4 regions of the Priestia sp. USM5 genome follow, and region 3 is predicted to be linked to each of the others. Evidence: predicted binding sites of a transcription regulator. Region 3 holds the regulator's gene; each other region holds the start of a gene.
What was found. The regulator Rex, encoded in region 3, represses fermentation and respiration genes when NADH is low (regulators of the CRP and FNR family bind a similar motif). The targets are predictions, from matches to a motif close to TTGTGAAATATTTCACAA.
Positions count from the first base shown of each region.

Region 1: a site for Rex is predicted at 2,551-2,568, ahead of ACWATA_RS21760 (L-lactate dehydrogenase). Genes of this name have one in related genera too.
Region 2: a site for Rex is predicted at 1,556-1,573, ahead of ahlS (AhlS family quorum-quenching N-acyl homoserine lactonase). Genes of this name have one in related genera too.
Region 4: a site for Rex is predicted at 2,704-2,721, ahead of nirB (nitrite reductase large subunit NirB). Genes of this name have one in related genera too.

Region 1 covers NZ_JBSGKN010000001.1:4,134,573-4,138,773, reverse strand. The annotation lists gene ACWATA_RS21765 (lactate permease LctP family transporter) at 1-1,507, opposite strand, end outside; gene ACWATA_RS21760 (L-lactate dehydrogenase) at 1,570-2,526, opposite strand; gene ACWATA_RS21755 (cation diffusion facilitator family transporter) at 2,859-3,734, shown strand; gene ACWATA_RS21750 (methyl-accepting chemotaxis protein) at 3,876-4,201, shown strand, end outside.
Region 2 covers NZ_JBSGKN010000001.1:1,899,775-1,903,975, reverse strand. The annotation lists gene ACWATA_RS10430 (sugar diacid recognition domain-containing protein) at 1-129, opposite strand, end outside; gene ACWATA_RS10425 (sigma-54 interaction domain-containing protein) at 126-1,514, opposite strand; gene ahlS (AhlS family quorum-quenching N-acyl homoserine lactonase) at 1,836-2,684, shown strand; gene ACWATA_RS10415 (iron-containing alcohol dehydrogenase) at 2,739-3,923, shown strand; gene ACWATA_RS10410 (DUF805 domain-containing protein) at 3,956-4,201, opposite strand, start outside.
Region 3 covers NZ_JBSGKN010000001.1:4,418,205-4,422,405, forward strand. The annotation lists gene ACWATA_RS23130 (CPBP family intramembrane glutamic endopeptidase) at 116-844, shown strand; gene ACWATA_RS23135 (YdiK family protein) at 841-1,068, shown strand; gene tatC (twin-arginine translocase subunit TatC) at 1,095-1,850, opposite strand; gene tatA (twin-arginine translocase TatA/TatE family subunit) at 1,866-2,051, opposite strand; gene ACWATA_RS23150 (redox-sensing transcriptional repressor Rex) at 2,105-2,743, opposite strand; gene ACWATA_RS23155 (ABC-F family ATP-binding cassette domain-containing protein) at 3,202-4,201, shown strand, end outside.
Region 4 covers NZ_JBSGKN010000001.1:3,464,194-3,468,394, forward strand. The annotation lists gene nirD (nitrite reductase small subunit NirD) at 1-45, opposite strand, end outside; gene nirB (nitrite reductase large subunit NirB) at 64-2,478, opposite strand; gene ACWATA_RS18495 (SGNH/GDSL hydrolase family protein) at 3,189-3,935, opposite strand.

The sequences.
Region 1 (4,201 bases), 280 kb from region 3:
ATTTAAACAGTTCACCCTCTTTTCCGGCTAAACCTACTGCTCCAGCAGCGACAGCAATTGATTGAGGAGAAAGCATTTTAGCCATCACGCCGCCGGCAGTATTAGCCGCTACGAGAATAATTGGCAAGACATTAATTTGCTGAGCAGTAGTTAGCTGCAAGTTGCCGAACAGCGCATTATTCGATACGACAGACCCCGTTAGAAATACGCCAATCCAGCCAAGAAATGGAGATAAAAATGGAAAATAAGCAGCTGATGTAGCGAGTGCCAATCCAAGTGTAGAGGACTGTCCTGAATAATTTGAAATAAAAGCAAAAGCAATGACCATCATAATCGTCATAATAGGTCTTGATAGTTCTTTTACGGTTTCCAAAAGAGTGGTCCATGCCACTTTTGCCGATACGTTAAGCAAGAAAACTGAAAGGATACAAGCGATAAGAATTGCCGTACCTGTTGCTGCAAATAAGTCTATTTTTAAGACAGCAGCGTAAGGCGTAGGATCTTTTACTAAAGGCGCTGCTTTAATTACGTGATTGTGTAAAAATGGGACGTTAATAAGCAGGTTCAGATGTTCAAGCGCCGTTTTGACAAAAGAAATGCTCCAAGCCGTAACGAGTATCGTTAATAGAATAAAAGGAGACCAAGCCTTTAAAATTTGTTTTGGTGACAGGCTGAAGCTTTTAGCTGCTGCCGGGCTTGTTCTTTTAATATAAAAAGCAAGAGCAAGCAAACTCACAATAGAAGATGTGATATTTGGAAGTTCAGGGCCGATGTATGTAACAGTTAAATACTGCGTCAGTGCATAGGAAATGGCTGTGATGCTCGTTGCTTTCCATACGTCTTTTAATCCTTTTATCCCATCCATAATAAAGACAAGTAAAAAAGGGATAAGAAAAGAAATAATCGGAAGCTGCGTGCCAAGAAAATGAGCAATTTCTTTTGGATCAATGCCAGATACTTGTCCTGCGACAATGACAGGAATCCCCATGGCGCCAAAAGCTCCTGAAGCTGTATTAGCAATTAAGCATAGCGCCGCTGCTTTTAACGGTTTGAATCCAAGTCCAACTAGAAGCGCTGCTGTAATGGCAATTGGAGCTCCAAATCCTGCTGCTCCTTCTAAAAAAGCATTAAAGGAAAAAGCAACAAGCAGCATTTGCAAGCGGGGGTCATCGGTTATTGAAATAATAGATTGCCTAATGGTAGTAAACTGTCCGCTTTTGACAGTTAGCTTGTATAAGAACACCGCGCCGATAATAATATAGCTGATGGGCCAAAGTGCATACAAAAACCCATAGCCTGTGGCTCCTAAGACCATTGAGGCAGGCATATCATAAAAATAAATAGCAATAATCATAGAAAGAAGTACCGTAATACCAGCAGCAATGTGTCCTTTTAATTTCAAAAGAGTTAAAGCAATAAAGAAAAAGATGATGGGGATGAGTGCAATTAGTGCAGAAAGCCAAATATTATTTAACGGATTATATACTTGAGTCCACGTCATATTCATACACCTCTACTACATATTTAAAACAAGGGAGCGGGGGAGTCCCCCGCAAAAATCTTTTGATGTTACACAAAAGCTCTGTCGCGAGTTTGCTTAAGAATGCTAGCAGAGTGCTCGAGCTGCTGCTGTTCGTGAGGAGTTAAATTCAATTCAATAATTTGGCGCACGCCGTTTTTATTAATGATAGCCGGCACGCCGATATACACATCAGAAATACCGTATTGTCCTTCTAATAAAGCAGATACCGTTAAAATAGAATTTTCATCATCTAAAATAGCCTTGGTTATGCGTACAAGTCCCATCGCAATTCCGTAATAAGTCGCTCCTTTTCGATTAATAATATGGTAAGCCGCATCGCGTGTTTGTTCGAATAGATGCTGCATATCCGGCTCTTTTTCAATAGCAGCAGTATTGATAAAATGTTCGAGCTTCACACCGCCAATTTGCGCGTGGCTCCAAACAGGAAATTCCGTATCTCCATGTTCCCCCATAATATAAGCGTGGACGTTGCGAGAATCTACTTCGAAATAGTCGCTTAACAAGTAGCGGAAGCGAGCTGTGTCAAGAATCGTTCCTGAACCAATTACTCGTTCGTTTGGTAATCCTGATACTTTTTGTGTAACGTGTGCGAGAATATCAACTGGATTTGTTGCCACTAAAATGATGCCGTCAAATCCGCTGTTCATAATATCTTTTACAATGCATTCAAAAATTTTAACGTTTTTTTCAACTAGATCTAAGCGCGTTTCCCCTGGAGCTTGATTAGCGCCCGCTGTAATAACTACTAAATCAGCATCAGCGCAGTCTTTATAATCTCCAGCCCAGATTTTCATCGGTGTGGCAAATGGCATTCCATGATTGATATCGCGTGCTTCGCCTTCTGCTTTTTCTTTGTTCATATCGATTAACACTAATTCATTGGCAATACCTTGATTGACCATTGAAAAAGCGTAGCTTGAGCCAACAAAACCAGTTCCGATAACGGCAACTTTTCGTGTCTTTGGTGTAAATTGTGTTTTCATTTGTATCATCCTTTGAATTTTATTTTGTGATGTTTTTCACAATGTTAGTGTAACAAGAATAAATACCCTCGGCTGTGATAAAAATCACACCCTTAAAAAAATAGTAAACAATTTTACAGGGCGATTTAAAAAAGGGTTCTTCTACATGAAGTGCCACATTTAGAAAGATCTTAAACGTTTAAAGTGTTGAGTAAAGGCAACTTGTTTTGCAGAAAGCTAAAGAGTTTAACATTCTCTATTTGTATGTTAACAGCCAATAATGTTTCTATAGACCCACACGAAATCCATTTGTTACACTAAGTTTGCTTATTTTGAATAAAGGAGTGGAAGGGATGGAGAACTACTATGAGCAAGCCCAAAAAGGCGCTTGGGTTAGTATCTTATCATATATCTTTTTATCAGCATGTAAACTTATTATTGCGGGTGTCACCGCTTCCTCTGCTTTAAAAGCCGACGGTCTTAATAATGTTACAGATATTATTGCATCAATTGCCGTCTTAGTCGGCTTAAAAATCTCTAAAAAACCTCGCGATAATGATCATCCCTATGGACATTCCAGAGCGGAACATATCTCTTCACTTATTGCTTCTTTTATCATGATGGTCATCGGACTAGAAGTATTGGTCGACGCGGGTCAGTCATTATTTATGGACAAATCTGAAGCGCCTAATTTACTGGCTGCTTGGGTAGGTCTTGGAGCGGCTGCTGTTATGGGGGGTGTCTACCGGTATAATATTAAGATTGCTAAAAAACTTGATAGCCAGTCTTTATATGCGGTTGCTAAAGATAATTTGTCTGATGCACTTGTGAGTATAGGGGCTGTTGTGGGAATTTTCGGCTCACAATTCGGCCTGCCCTGGCTGGACGTGGTAGCTGCTTTTGCTGTGGGAATTATTATTTGTAAAACAGCCATCGAGATTTTTAAAGAAGCGGCTCACTCCTTAACGGACGGATTTGATGAAGAAAAGTTAGGGCACTACAAAGAAAGCATTGGGCTTGTAGAAGGTGTAAAAGAAGTAGAAGATGTGAAAGCGCGCAAGCTTGGTAATCAAGTCGTGATTGATGTAACTGTTAAAGTAGATCCCCATTTAAATGTTATTAAAAGCCATGAAATTGCTGATCAAATTGAACATATGATGAACGATGAGCATCAGATTAAAGATACGCTTGTTCATATTGAACCTGATGCATACGAAAAGCAAAAATAAAACCAGCACGTTCTTTCGTTATGAAAGGATGGGCTGGTTTTATTTTTGGAGAAATTTGAAATAAATCACAAAAACTTCTTCAAAAATGAAAATGAAAAGCCGTTATTAGTAATATAAAGATTTTTGTAGAAGGGTGAGGGAATGAAGAGGTTAAGTGCAAAGCTCGTAGTATTTTTTAGTATTTTTATAGCTATTTTATTATTAGTTGTTTCAGGGGCTGTTTATCAATTTACCAAAACACAAATAGAAAAAGATGTAGAGATTCAGTCTCAAAGTCAAGTGAAAGAGTTAAAAGAAACGATTCATACGTACTTAGACATGTATAGTCGTTCTTTGCTGACGTATAGTGAAAATGATGTAATCGTTAATTTTGTTAAGCAGGAAGGAAATCAAACAAACCAAGAGAAAAATCCGTATTTTACATGGAATACGGTTCAAAAAGAGTTTACGCAGTTTAAAGAAAAATA
Region 2 (4,201 bases), 2.5 Mb from region 3:
GTCCATTCGCTTTTTGTCACCAGAACCAATAATGACTCCTTTTTCGTTCATCACGTTAATGTTGCAATCAATAATCTCCATTGTTCTATACACAATTTTCTGAGCTAATTCTTTTGTTACGTATCTCAAGCCTGCTCCTCTCTTTCTTTACATTCCCATCTTTTTAGTTTCTTTATTAAAGTAGAATGATCGATACCTAATTCTTTCGCTGCCTGCCGGAGTGATGGACAATGTTGAATAGTCTCTTTAACGAGTCGCTGTTCAAACTGCTCCACTTTCTTTTTTAGAGGTAAATAATCACATTTTTCATCTTCATGATAAGTATGAAAAGGTAAATGATGGGCTTCGATTGTTTCTCCAGGAATAGACACAATCATATTCTCCACCATATTTCGAAGCTCTCTTACATTTCCTGGCCATTGGTAAGCTTCTAATACTTGCTTCGCTTTATTTGATATGCGCTTTTGGACGTAATACAAGCTGCAAAAGTAGGAAACATAATGATCAACCAGTAAACTGATATCCTCTTTACGTTGAGATAGAGGCGGAAGGCTGATTTCGACTACCTTTAAACGGTAGTATAAATCTTCACGAAACCTCCCCTTTTTAATAAGCTCTCCTAGATGTTGATTTGTTGCCGAAATGATTCGTATATCGATACTTTTTGTTTTAGTTCCTCCAATTTTCTGTACCTGCTTTTCCTGTAACACTCGAAGCAGTTTCACTTGCAAGGAAATCGGCATTTCACCAATTTCATCAAGCATCAAGGTTCCGCCATCAGCGAGTTCTAACAGTCCTATTTTCCCTTCTGTTCGAGCGCCAGTAAAAGCTCCCTTTTCATAGCCGAACAACTCCGATTCTAGCAACGGCTCAGGAATGGCTCCGCAGTTCACTTTAATAAATGGCTGATTGTTTCTATCGCTTGAATCGTGAATAAGGTTAGCGACTACTTCTTTTCCGGATCCTGAGGGACCTGATAGAAGAATACTTGTAGGAAACGGAGCTACTCGTTTGGCTTGCTGATAAACCAAGTTCATCCTATTGCTTTGAAACACTAGGGGCTGTTCCGAGCCATTCACTTTCACAGCGTATTTATTTGCATTCATATGCGAAAACTCTTTTACCTTTAACAGCTCTTTTTTAACTGCGTTTAACTGTGTAATATCCTGTACAGTGGTCACAACGAGCTCTATTTCACCTTGTTTGTTAAACACTGGATTTCCTGTTACCATAACGTCTCTTTCGCTTGAAATGGTTTGCATAATAGAGCGCTGCTGTTTTTCTACTAACACAAGTAGGGAAACAGATTGATCAATATATCCTTCATCGATAACGGTTTGCATATGCTTTCCTAATACGTCTCGTTTATTTGTTCCCGTGATTTTTTCATAAGCTTCATTTACATATATCGTTATTCCCTTTTTATTTACTACATATATTCCGTCCGTAGAGAATTCAATGATGGCCTGTAACGTTTCGTTCGTCAAATCTTTTTTCCCTTTAAAAGAAGTCATTGTTTCGCATTCCTTTCTTATGGTGAATTCCCGCCAACATATGTTGAAACTTTTCACCACTAACCATTCAATGCACAATAGCCTTTTTCCTTCTAAAAGCGGTGAATTTTTTCAGCACTTGGTTATAAGAACCGAGGAAAACGGCGCTAATATTTACTTTTCAAATACTGGCATAAAAATTGCAGTTTAGTATGTTGAAAGAATAGGAAAGAGTCTATCCATTTTAAAAAGGATTATTCTCTCCAGCATATAGGGTAAATGTAGTATAAAGCTATTTTGAAAGCGCAAACAAAAATCCAACTACGTTTAGGAGGCTATTATATGTGTAATATTATCAAACCTAACCCAAAGCTTTATGTGATGGACAACGGCTCGATGCAAATGGATAAAAACTGGATGCTTGCAATGCATAACCCAGCAACTGTTAAGAACCCTCAGGCACCTACGGAATTTGTAGAGTTTCCAATTTATACTGTATTAATTGATCATCCTGAAGGGAAAATTCTGTTTGATACAGCCTGCAACCCTGAATCAATGGGACCACAAGGGCGTTGGACTGAAACAACTCAACAAATGTTTCCTTACTCCGCTACAGAAGAATGTTATTTACCAAATCGATTAGAACAATTAGGGGTTGACCCTAAAGAAATTAAATTTGTTGTTGCCTCCCACCTTCATCTTGATCATGCCGGCTGCTTAGAATTGTTCACTAACGCCACTGTTATCGTTCATGAAGATGAGTTAAACGGCACTCTTCAGTCTTATGCACGCAATCAAAAAGAAGGTGCTTACATTTGGGCTGACATTGACGCCTGGATAAAAAATGACCTTCGTTGGAAAACGATTAAACGAAACGAAGATACCATCAAACTGGCAGAAGGAATTAATGTCTTGAATTTTGGAAGCGGACATGCTTGGGGTATGCTTGGTCTTCATGTTCATTTGCCTGAAACAGGTGGCATTATCTTAGCATCCGATACAATCTATACAGCTGAGAGCTATGGTCCTCCTGTTAAACCACCCGGTATTATCTATGACTCTCTTGGATATGCAAACACGGTTGAACGTATACGCCGTCTAGCCTACGAAACTAATTCGCAAGTTTGGTTTGGTCACGATGCAAATCAATTTCAGCAGTTCCGCAAATCTACTGAAGGTTATTACGAATGAAATCAAGCAGCTGCTTAATATAAAAAAATTTTCTATAAATCGGAGGGCAAACAAATGACCATTTCAAAACTAGTTTTCACCCCTCTCAGCTACACAGGATGGGGATCACTTCAGCAACTGCTTCCGGAAGTAAAAAAATATGACCCTGCTCATATTTTAATCGTCACAGATCCCGTGTTAAAAGACATTGGACTTGTAGATAAAGTGAGTGCTCCTCTTATCCAAAATGGATACGAAGTAGATGTATACGCAGATACGGCACCAGAGCCGCCCTTAGCGCTTGGTGAAAAACTCGTATCTTACGCAAAAAGCCGAAAATTTGATTTAGTCATTGGAGTTGGCGGCGGCAGCGCATTAGATTTAGCAAAACTTACGGCCGTTTTAGCCGTTCATGACGGAGCTGTAGAAGAATATTTGAACTTAACTGGCACGAAACAAATTACGGAAAAAGGGCTTCCAAAAATTTTAATTCCTACGACCTCCGGCACGGGCTCAGAAGTAACGAATATTTCTGTATTATCTCTTGAAAGCAGCAAAGACGTCGTGACCCACGACCATTTGCTTGCGGACGCCGCCATTGTAGATCCCGAGCTTACGCTGAGCGTTCCTTCTAAAGTAACGGCAGCTACAGGGATTGATGCATTAACTCATGCCGTTGAGGCTTATGTATCGGTAAATGCAAATCCAGCAACGGACGCCTTAGCCCTAAAGGCTATACGTATGATCAGCTCTTCTTTAAGAACAGCTGTAGAAAATGGCGAAGATAAAGAAGCACGAACTCAGATGAGCTACGGAAGCTATTTAGCAGGTCTCGCTTTTTTTAACGCTGGTGTTGCTGGTGTTCATGCACTTGCATATCCATTAGGCGGACAGTTTCATATTTCTCACGGTGAATCAAACGCCATACTGCTTCCATACGTTATGGGCTATATCCGCAGCAGCTGCGTGACAAAAATGCGGGATATTTTTGAAGCACTAGGTGGAAACGCTACTTCTTTATCCACAGAAGAAGCTTCTTATCAGTGTGTAAAACACCTGCAGTCACTTGTCAAAGACGTCGGAATTCCTCAGACTCTTCGCGGATTTGATATTCCAGAAAGTGCCCTTCAAAAGCTGACAGAAGATGGCGTCGAGCAAAAACGAATTCTTGCTCGAAGTCCTTTGCCTCTTCATGAAAAAGACATACGAGCCATTTACCAATCCGCTTACGATGGAACTATAGTAGAACCTATGCACTGAAAAACTCCCCCTTATATAAGGGGGAGTTCTATTTATGCTGCTTTGGCCGTTGTACCAAAACGATTCTCTTTTGGATCGCTAGGCTGGCAGAATAAAACAATTAGCCAAATACCTCCAATGAGTGGAACCAATGTAATGAGCTGCCACCATCCGCTTTTTCCCGTATCGTGGAGTCTTCTTGCTCCTACCGCTAACGAAGGGACTGCAATCAATAACGAGTAGATTACAGGCAGAAAAAGAGGCTTATCAATAGCGAACTGTATGAAAGACAGAATAAA
Region 3 (4,201 bases):
ATTCTTTTCTCTGTTCAATAATATGTATGTTACAATACGAGCAAGAAGAAATTACTAACTTTACAGTACTTCTTCGACATATATACATAAAAACCTTTTAAAGGAGTATAGAAGATTGGAAAAACGTTATTGGTATGTTATCCTCACTTACATCCTTATGCAGTTTTCAGGAGTTGTTGGTATACCGCTGTTAAAATTAACAGGAATATTTGATGACTATCCAGTTCGAACAGCGAATGTCATGCTTTTGACTTATTGGACTATCATTAGCTTTATCCTTGGTTTACTTATTGTCTTACTGCTGCTGCGCCGTGACATGTCCATGCGTATAGAACATGCTGGAAAAACGATTGCTGTTGTCTGGTCAGTCCTTGGGGTGTTTCTCGCTATGGCTGGTCAAGCTGTAGCAGGTATGATTGAGCACGCTCTTGGCATTACCCAAGTATCTGAAAACACACAAAATATTGTTAATCTTGTTAAAGCAACGCCGTTCCTTATTGTCGTTACGTCTGTTATTGGACCAATACTAGAAGAGATTATTTTCCGAAAGATTATTTTTGGTTCTCTTCACAAACGATACAATTTCTTTATCTCTGCATTTATTAGTTCCCTTATTTTCGCTGCGGTACACTGGGATTTTAAACATTTACTTGTGTATACAGCTATGGGATTTGTATTTGCATTCCTTTATGCAAGGACGAGACTAATTGTTGTACCTATTATTGCTCATGTTTTGATGAATACAATCGTTATTTTATCTCAAACTATTTTTGCAGATAAAATTATAGAAATGCAAAAACAAGCAGAACAAATGCAGTTCATTTTTGGAGGCATGTTTTTATGAAGAATATCCCTTTAACACGAGGGTTTATTTATATTATTATGGGGATTTTATTCACCTACTTGGCAATTCAAAATGCCCAGGAAACCGTCTGGAATTTCCCCACAATCTTATTTGCACTCGTAGCCGCATTCGATTTCAGGTTTGCGGTTCGCATCTTTATCTTGCACTACAAAATTAAAAAATTGCAGCAGCAATATAAAAATCAAGATGATTCATCCAAATAAAAAAACCACTGTTTCAGTGGTTTTTTTTACATACTAACATCTTCTCTTTCTTGCTCTGCCCTTGCCTTTAACACTTTGCGATACGAAATGCGGGAAATAATGATGCTGATTTCATACAAAATTAAGAGCGGCACTGTCACCATCATGTGCGAGAGCAATTCCGGTGGTGTAATAAGTGCGGCAATAACTAGCAGTACGAAATAGGCATATTTTCGAATTTGAGATAAAAACATAGGCGTTATAATTCCTAAACGCGTCAAAAACATAACGACGACAGGAAGCTGAAACAACAGGCCAAAAGGCAGTGTGAGCTGCATTAAAAAAGAAAAGTATTCATTAATGCCAATCACTTGGTTTACATTCAGCTCATCAGAAACGCGCGTCATAAAATCAACGACAAATGGAAACAACACAAAATAAGAAAAAGAGACACCGCCGATAAAGAGAAAAATGGAAACAGGAATATATCCAAGCGTTACCTTACGCTCTTTTTCATATAAACCAGGACTAATAAATGCCCAAAGTTGATACAGTGCAACAGGAGCTGCAAGTACACAGCCGATAATAACAGCAAATTGCATATAAATCTTAACTGGATCTGTTAACCGAAATGCATTCATCGTTAAATTCTTTGCCTCATCAGCATGCTGTAAATAGACAATAACCTTATCCGCTATAAAAAAGCCGCCAATTGTGGCAATCACAAAGAAAAATAAAACAATTAAAATGCGTTTTCGCAGCTCTCCTATATGATCATATATTGACATTTCTTGTTCGGTCATACTATGATCACCCTTTTACTCTTTGTCATCTACTTGACGCTGTTTATCTTTTTCACGATCTTCTGATGCACCGCTAGCGGCATGCTTAAACTCTCTAAGCGTTTGGCCCACTGATCTTCCTAGCTCCGGTAACCGTTTCGGTCCAAAAATAAGCAGTGCTACAATCGCAATAATAATCCAACTGCCTGCTCCAATCCCCATATTCCCACTCTCCTTATTAATTTAGACTTAAGGAAATCGTAACACAGTCCACCTTATTCAACAGGATAATTTTTCAAAAAATAGACAAGCGACTGTAATTCTACAGCAAGATCAATATGATGCAGTCGAATCTCATCCGGTACGTTTAAGCGTGCAGGAGTGAAGTTTAGAATCCCTTTAATTCCGCAATTCACTAAACGATCGGTAATTTGCTGAGCAACAGTTGCAGGAACGGTTAAAATCGCTACTGAGATGTCATCACTCATATAATCTTCCAATTGGTCAAGGTGATAAACCGGCACGTCGCCTACTTTCGTACCGACTTTATCTTCTATCACATCAAAAGCGCACTCAATTTTGGTGTTATTATTTTTAATAAAATTATAATTTAAAAAGGCCGTTCCTAGATTCCCTACGCCAATCAGTGCTACTTTCGTTACTTCATCTTGGTCTAACGTTTTACGGAAAAATGTAAGTAAATAATTCACATTGTAGCCGTATCCCTTTTTTCCTAATGCTCCAAAGTAAGAAAAGTCCCGACGAATAGTAGCAGAATCCACTTTCACTGCCTCACTTAACTCCGCTGACGACACACGCTGTTTACCAGAAGCATGCAAGTTTTTCAAAAAACGATAATAAAGCGGCAATCGTTTAGCCGTTGCTTGTGGTATTTTTAATTGTTCAGTGTTCACGTTGTACCCCCTCAGTTCATGTATGTCATTACTAACATTTTCAAGTCATATTGCATTACCTTTCACAAAGCATCAACCGCTTTGAGGTAGCGCTTCCAATTCTCTCTCTTTTCTCTTGTTTTATATATACTCCGCTTCACACCCCGAAGGCTTTTGTCTATCCAGCACTACTTAAAGTCGGTAGCTAGAACGAAGTAATTAGCCCTTCAAAGGATTCGTTTGTTAGTCATGACGGGTTTTCTACATCCATCATATATAAGTTCAGAGATGCACTTATCTCTTATTTTAACATAGTATCCTGTATAAAATGTGCAGGTAAAATCATTTTATTTCATGAATCAAAACATTCGCTTCATCATTTGTCCTTGTCCCTCTACAAATTACAAACGCTTGTAGGAAGAACTTGTAGTTGAAAATATGTTAAAATACACTATGGATATACTACTAGAGGTGAAAAAATGATTATTCTACAATTGAACGGTATTACAAAATACTATGGGGCAGAACCCATTTTATCGAATATAAAGTTAGAAGTACAATCAAAAGACCGCATTGCCCTAGTGGGACGAAACGGTGCTGGTAAATCAACTTTATTAAAAATTATTGCTGAGCAGCTTTCTTATGACAGCGGAGAGATTATCAAACCTAAAGGTGTTTCCATTGATTATATGGGACAAGATACAGTTCTTGAATCAACACTCTCCATATGGGAAGAAATGATGACTGTCTTTGCTCCGTTAAAGAAGATGGAAAAAGAATTACGTACGCTTGAAACGAAGATGGGCGATCCAGATATTTTTAATGATTCAGTTCAATACGAAAAACTAACCAAAGAGTACGATCAGCTTCAAGTAACGTTCAAAGATTTAGGCGGCTATCAATATGAAGCGGATACACGATCTATTCTTCACGGTTTCCGTTTTTCAAACTTTGACTACAGCACCCCTATTTCCTCCTTAAGCGGTGGACAAAAAACGCGCCTGGCTCTTGCAAAACTGCTTTTAACAAAGCCTGATTTGCTTATTCTGGATGAGCCTACCAACCACTTAGATATTGAAACTTTAGCATGGCTGGAACAGTTTCTGCAAGGGTATGAAGGAGCTATTTTAATCGTTTCACATGATCGTTACTTCCTTGATAAAGTCGTAAATCAAGTGTATGAAGTCGTACAAAAAACAACGGTGAAGTACACGGGCAACTACTCTAAATACCTTGTACAAAAAGCAGAGCGATATGAAAAAGAGTTGCGTCAGTACGAAAAGCAGCAAGATGAAGTCGCAAAGCTGAATGATTTTATTCAGCGAAACATCGCCCGCGCATCGACTACAAAACGTGCGCAAAGCAGACGTAAACAGCTCGATCGAATGGAGTTAATAAATCGACCTAACGAAGGCGAAAAATCAGCTAGTTTTTCGTTTGAAATTGAACGTCAAAGCGGAAATGAAGTCTTAAATCTGG
Region 4 (4,201 bases), 950 kb from region 3:
ATGAATAGACCCTACGCATACTTTTGTAATGTTTTTATTCACCATCTTTATTTCCCCCCAGCTTTATGATGTGACAACTGTCTCGAACAGCTCTTTTTTCGTCTTTTTGCTTTCGACGATTTCTTTCCAAGGATCACGGTACGTAGATAACGCTTCGTCCATACGCATATTCAGCTCTCTTCTCGTCTCAGCGTCATCAAGCACTGACTGAATGTGCGAAAGTCCCATGCGCTCAATCCATGCAGACGTACGCTCTAAGTAATTAGCTGTTTCTCGGTAATACTGTAAATACGCTCCTGTGATGTCCATCAATTCTTTGTCAGTTTTTACTTTATACAACAAATCTCCGCCGCGAAGATGCGTACCTCCATTTCCGCCCACGTAAATTTCCCAGCCGCCGTCAATTCCAATAAAGCCAATATCTTTAATACCTGACTCAGCACAGCTTCTTGGACAAGCGGATACAGCCATTTTCACTTTATGAGGCGTCCATAGTCCTTCAAATTTTTTCTCAAGCGCAATGCCAACGCCCATTGAATCCTGCGTGCCAAAGCGGCAAAACTGTTCGCCGACGCATGTTTTCACCGTCCGTAGCGACTTACCATACGCGTAGCCAGAAGGCATATCTAACTCTTCCCATACGCTAGGCAAATCTTCTTTTTTAACACCAAACAAATCAAGACGCTGACCACCCGTCACTTTTACAAGTGGAATTTCATATTTATCAACAACGTCTGCAATTTTTCGTAAATCTTCTGCGTTTGTGACGCCTCCGTACATGCGAGGAACAACAGAGTACGTGCCGTCTTTTTGAATATTTGCGTGCATGCGTTCATTCACAAATCGTGATTCGCGTTCATCAACGTATCCGGTCGGATTCACCATACCTAAATAATAATTCAGCGCCGGGCGGCATTTCGAACAGCCTTCTTCATTGTTCCAGCCGAGTACATTCATCACTTCACGCGTATGCGAAAGGCCTTTTGCTTTGATTTCTTCGACAACTTCATCTCGTGACAAAGTCGTACAGCCGCAAATCGCTTCTTTTTGTGCCGCTGCGTCAAAGTCAGCGCCAAGCGTATGCTGAAGCACTTCCGCTACAAGCGGTTTACAGCCGCCGCAAGAACGAGACGCACTTGTACAAGCTTTGATTTCATCAACCGATGAGCATCCTTGTTTTTGGATAGCTTCCACAATCGTACCTTTTGTTACGCCGTTACAGCCGCAAATAATATCATCCGCGCTCATGCTTGCTACTAAGCTTTCACCCGCGTTACCGCCAGACGGCTGTAAAATCGACACTTTTGCGACATCCGATACATCTTCTTGCTTTTGAATCATTGAAAACAGTCGATTTCCGTCGCTGCTGTCTCCAAAAAGAACGGCTCCTACGATTTGATTGCCTCGCAAAACAAGCTTTTTATAAATGCCGTCTTGTTCATCGAACACTTTGATCGCTTTTTTCTCTTCATCTTCCGTGAAGTCTCCTGCTGAAAATACTTCAACACCTGATACTTTTAGCTGCGTGGATAAAACTGATCCTTCATAAGGCACTTTTTCTGCCCCGCAAATCGCTTTGGCTAATGCTTTTCCTTGTTCATACAAAGGTGCCACTAATCCGTATACCATTCCTCTATGCTCTGCACACTCTCCAACCGCGTAGATGTTTGGAATATCCGTTTGCATATAGTCATTCACGACAATTCCTCGATTTACGGTAAGTCCCGCTTCTTTTGCAAGCTGAACATTTGGCTTAATTCCAACGGCCATCACGACTAAATCAGCATCTAAAAACGTACCGTCTTTGAAAGATAATCCTTCAACTCGCTCATCGCCGACGATTTCCGCCGTTTGTTTTTCAAGCAAAAACTTCATGCCTTGTTTTTCTAATTCATTTTGAAGCAAATTTCCAGCTGTTGGATCAAGCTGGCGTTCCATTAAATACGGAGCTAAATGAATCACAGATACGTCCATTCCTAGATTTAACAGTCCGCGCGCTGCTTCTAATCCAAGCAGTCCGCCTCCAATAACCGCTGCTTTTTTATACTGCTGAGATGCCTGCAGCATTTCATCCGTGTCTTTTATATCTCGAAAAGCCGTAACTCCTTTTTTATCTGATCCTGGAATCGGAAGAATAAAAGGAAGAGAGCCCGTTGCTAAAATTAATTCATCATATGATTCTACTCTGCCGCTGTTTGTCGCTACTTCTTTTTTTACTGAATCGATACTAGTAACCGTTTCGCCCGTATACAATGTAATATTGTTTTCTTGATACCAGTTCCAATCGTTTAGCGTAATGTCTTCAACATTCGTATCTCCTTGCAGCACTTTTGATAGTAAAATACGATTATAGTTCGGATGCGGCTCGCTTCCGAAAATCGTAATCTCAAACGCTTCACTTGAAACCTTCAATACTTCTTCAATCGCTCGAACTCCAGCCATTCCATTTCCAATCAATACGAGTTTCTTTTTTTGCATCTTCCATTCCTCCCCTGGCGTCTATACCTGCTTGTTTAAAAGATATATTTTCTATGCATCTTTAAAGATACATTTAAGATATATGAATTTTCTGAATCGTTCAACTTATGTGTTAGGTTATCTAACACTGTTATGATATGTATGCGATTCCATTGCTTTAACAGCAAGCAAAAAAAATAAGTGCTCTAATTACGTTTTAATTTGGATCATCCTTTGCATTTTATTTTGTGATGTTTTTCACAACGTTAATGTAACAAGAATAAATAACCTGAGCTATGATAAAAATCACTTCTATAAAAAATGAGCGATAGTTTGATAGTCTTGTTCTAAAGACTTGAGTTAGTATCTTGTGATCTACCTTTTATCAGCATATAAATCGACTATTGCGGCTACTGCAGATCAAACACTTCTAAATATTCATTCCAAAAAATTCTTTATAAAGAATTTTTTAGATAAACTGTTCTCTATAGTATTTACTATCCCTCTTAAGTTCTTTATAATGAATTAATATAAACTCTATAAAGAACAGGATGAGGAATCGTAATGCCACTCGTAAACATCAAAAAGGTTTGGACTCCTTTAGAGATTTTTGGTTTTAAACTTTATAAGTGTAGAGATACAAAAAGCTACTACTATAAAACGAGGAAAAGTCATAATCTTATAAAACTATAAAAAACAAGCCCTCTTTCTTTTGAAAGAGGGCTTGTTTTTTATTCTCCTGTAAACCAATTCACAACATATTCTCCCCACACTTCATTTCCTTTTTTAGTTAAATTCCCGCTGTCTTTATTGATATACTCTCCTAAATGAAACGGCCAAATGAGCGAGTGATTCATATAATATACCCAGTTTGCTTCAGATACTCCCCTGATCGCTTCTACCCCTTCTTCATAGGACTCGGTTTGTGAAATATATGGCTGTGAAGGCTGAACCATAAGGGTCTTTTTCAAGTCTTTGAGCTGATGAATTAGCTTGTCTGTATTTTCAAGCGTCTCATCTAGCGTAAGGTGCTGATAATCATTTTTAAGAGGTGCTTCAAACAGAATAATGTTTGGCTGAAGTTGATCAATTTGATCGGCAATATGTGAGGATAAAAGCTCATCGGTTGTCCCGTTACCATATGAAAGTGTTTTGACCGTAAATACATCACGTCCATATGTAGCTGCTAGCTCTTTTTTTAACTGCTGTGGCCAGCCTGCTTCCTTCGCGGATGTGGCAAGCACAAGAGTCAGAGGCTTTTTATTTGCGATAGATGACTGGATTTGCTTTGTGATAAAGTCTGGAAGATTTTTTGTATAAGCAGATACATCCGAAAACTGTTTTTCTTTATGTACAACAGCCGACTTCACTTCACTTGCCTGCGCTTCCGTTTGCTCCTGCCAGTGCTGCGTCCCCGCATACATCACCGCCCCGCACAAAACAGCCGCCGCCACATTTACCCCAACCATCGCCTTCATTCAATCTCCCCTTTACCCACTTTTTAAAAACCTACTATATTCTGCCCACCCAACTTACATTCAATAGAAAGCACAAAAGGACAACCACAAAAATACTTCACTGAATTTGCCCAAAAAGGTTCACATATGCGGCAGGCGCAAACCCGCAAGGGAGGGTGACTGCCGCTTAGGTCTAGCAACTCTACCATCACCGCTCTTCCGTGATGGTAGAGTTGCTACATCGATATATAAATAGTATAGATTAGTAGAATTTGGAATGGAGGACC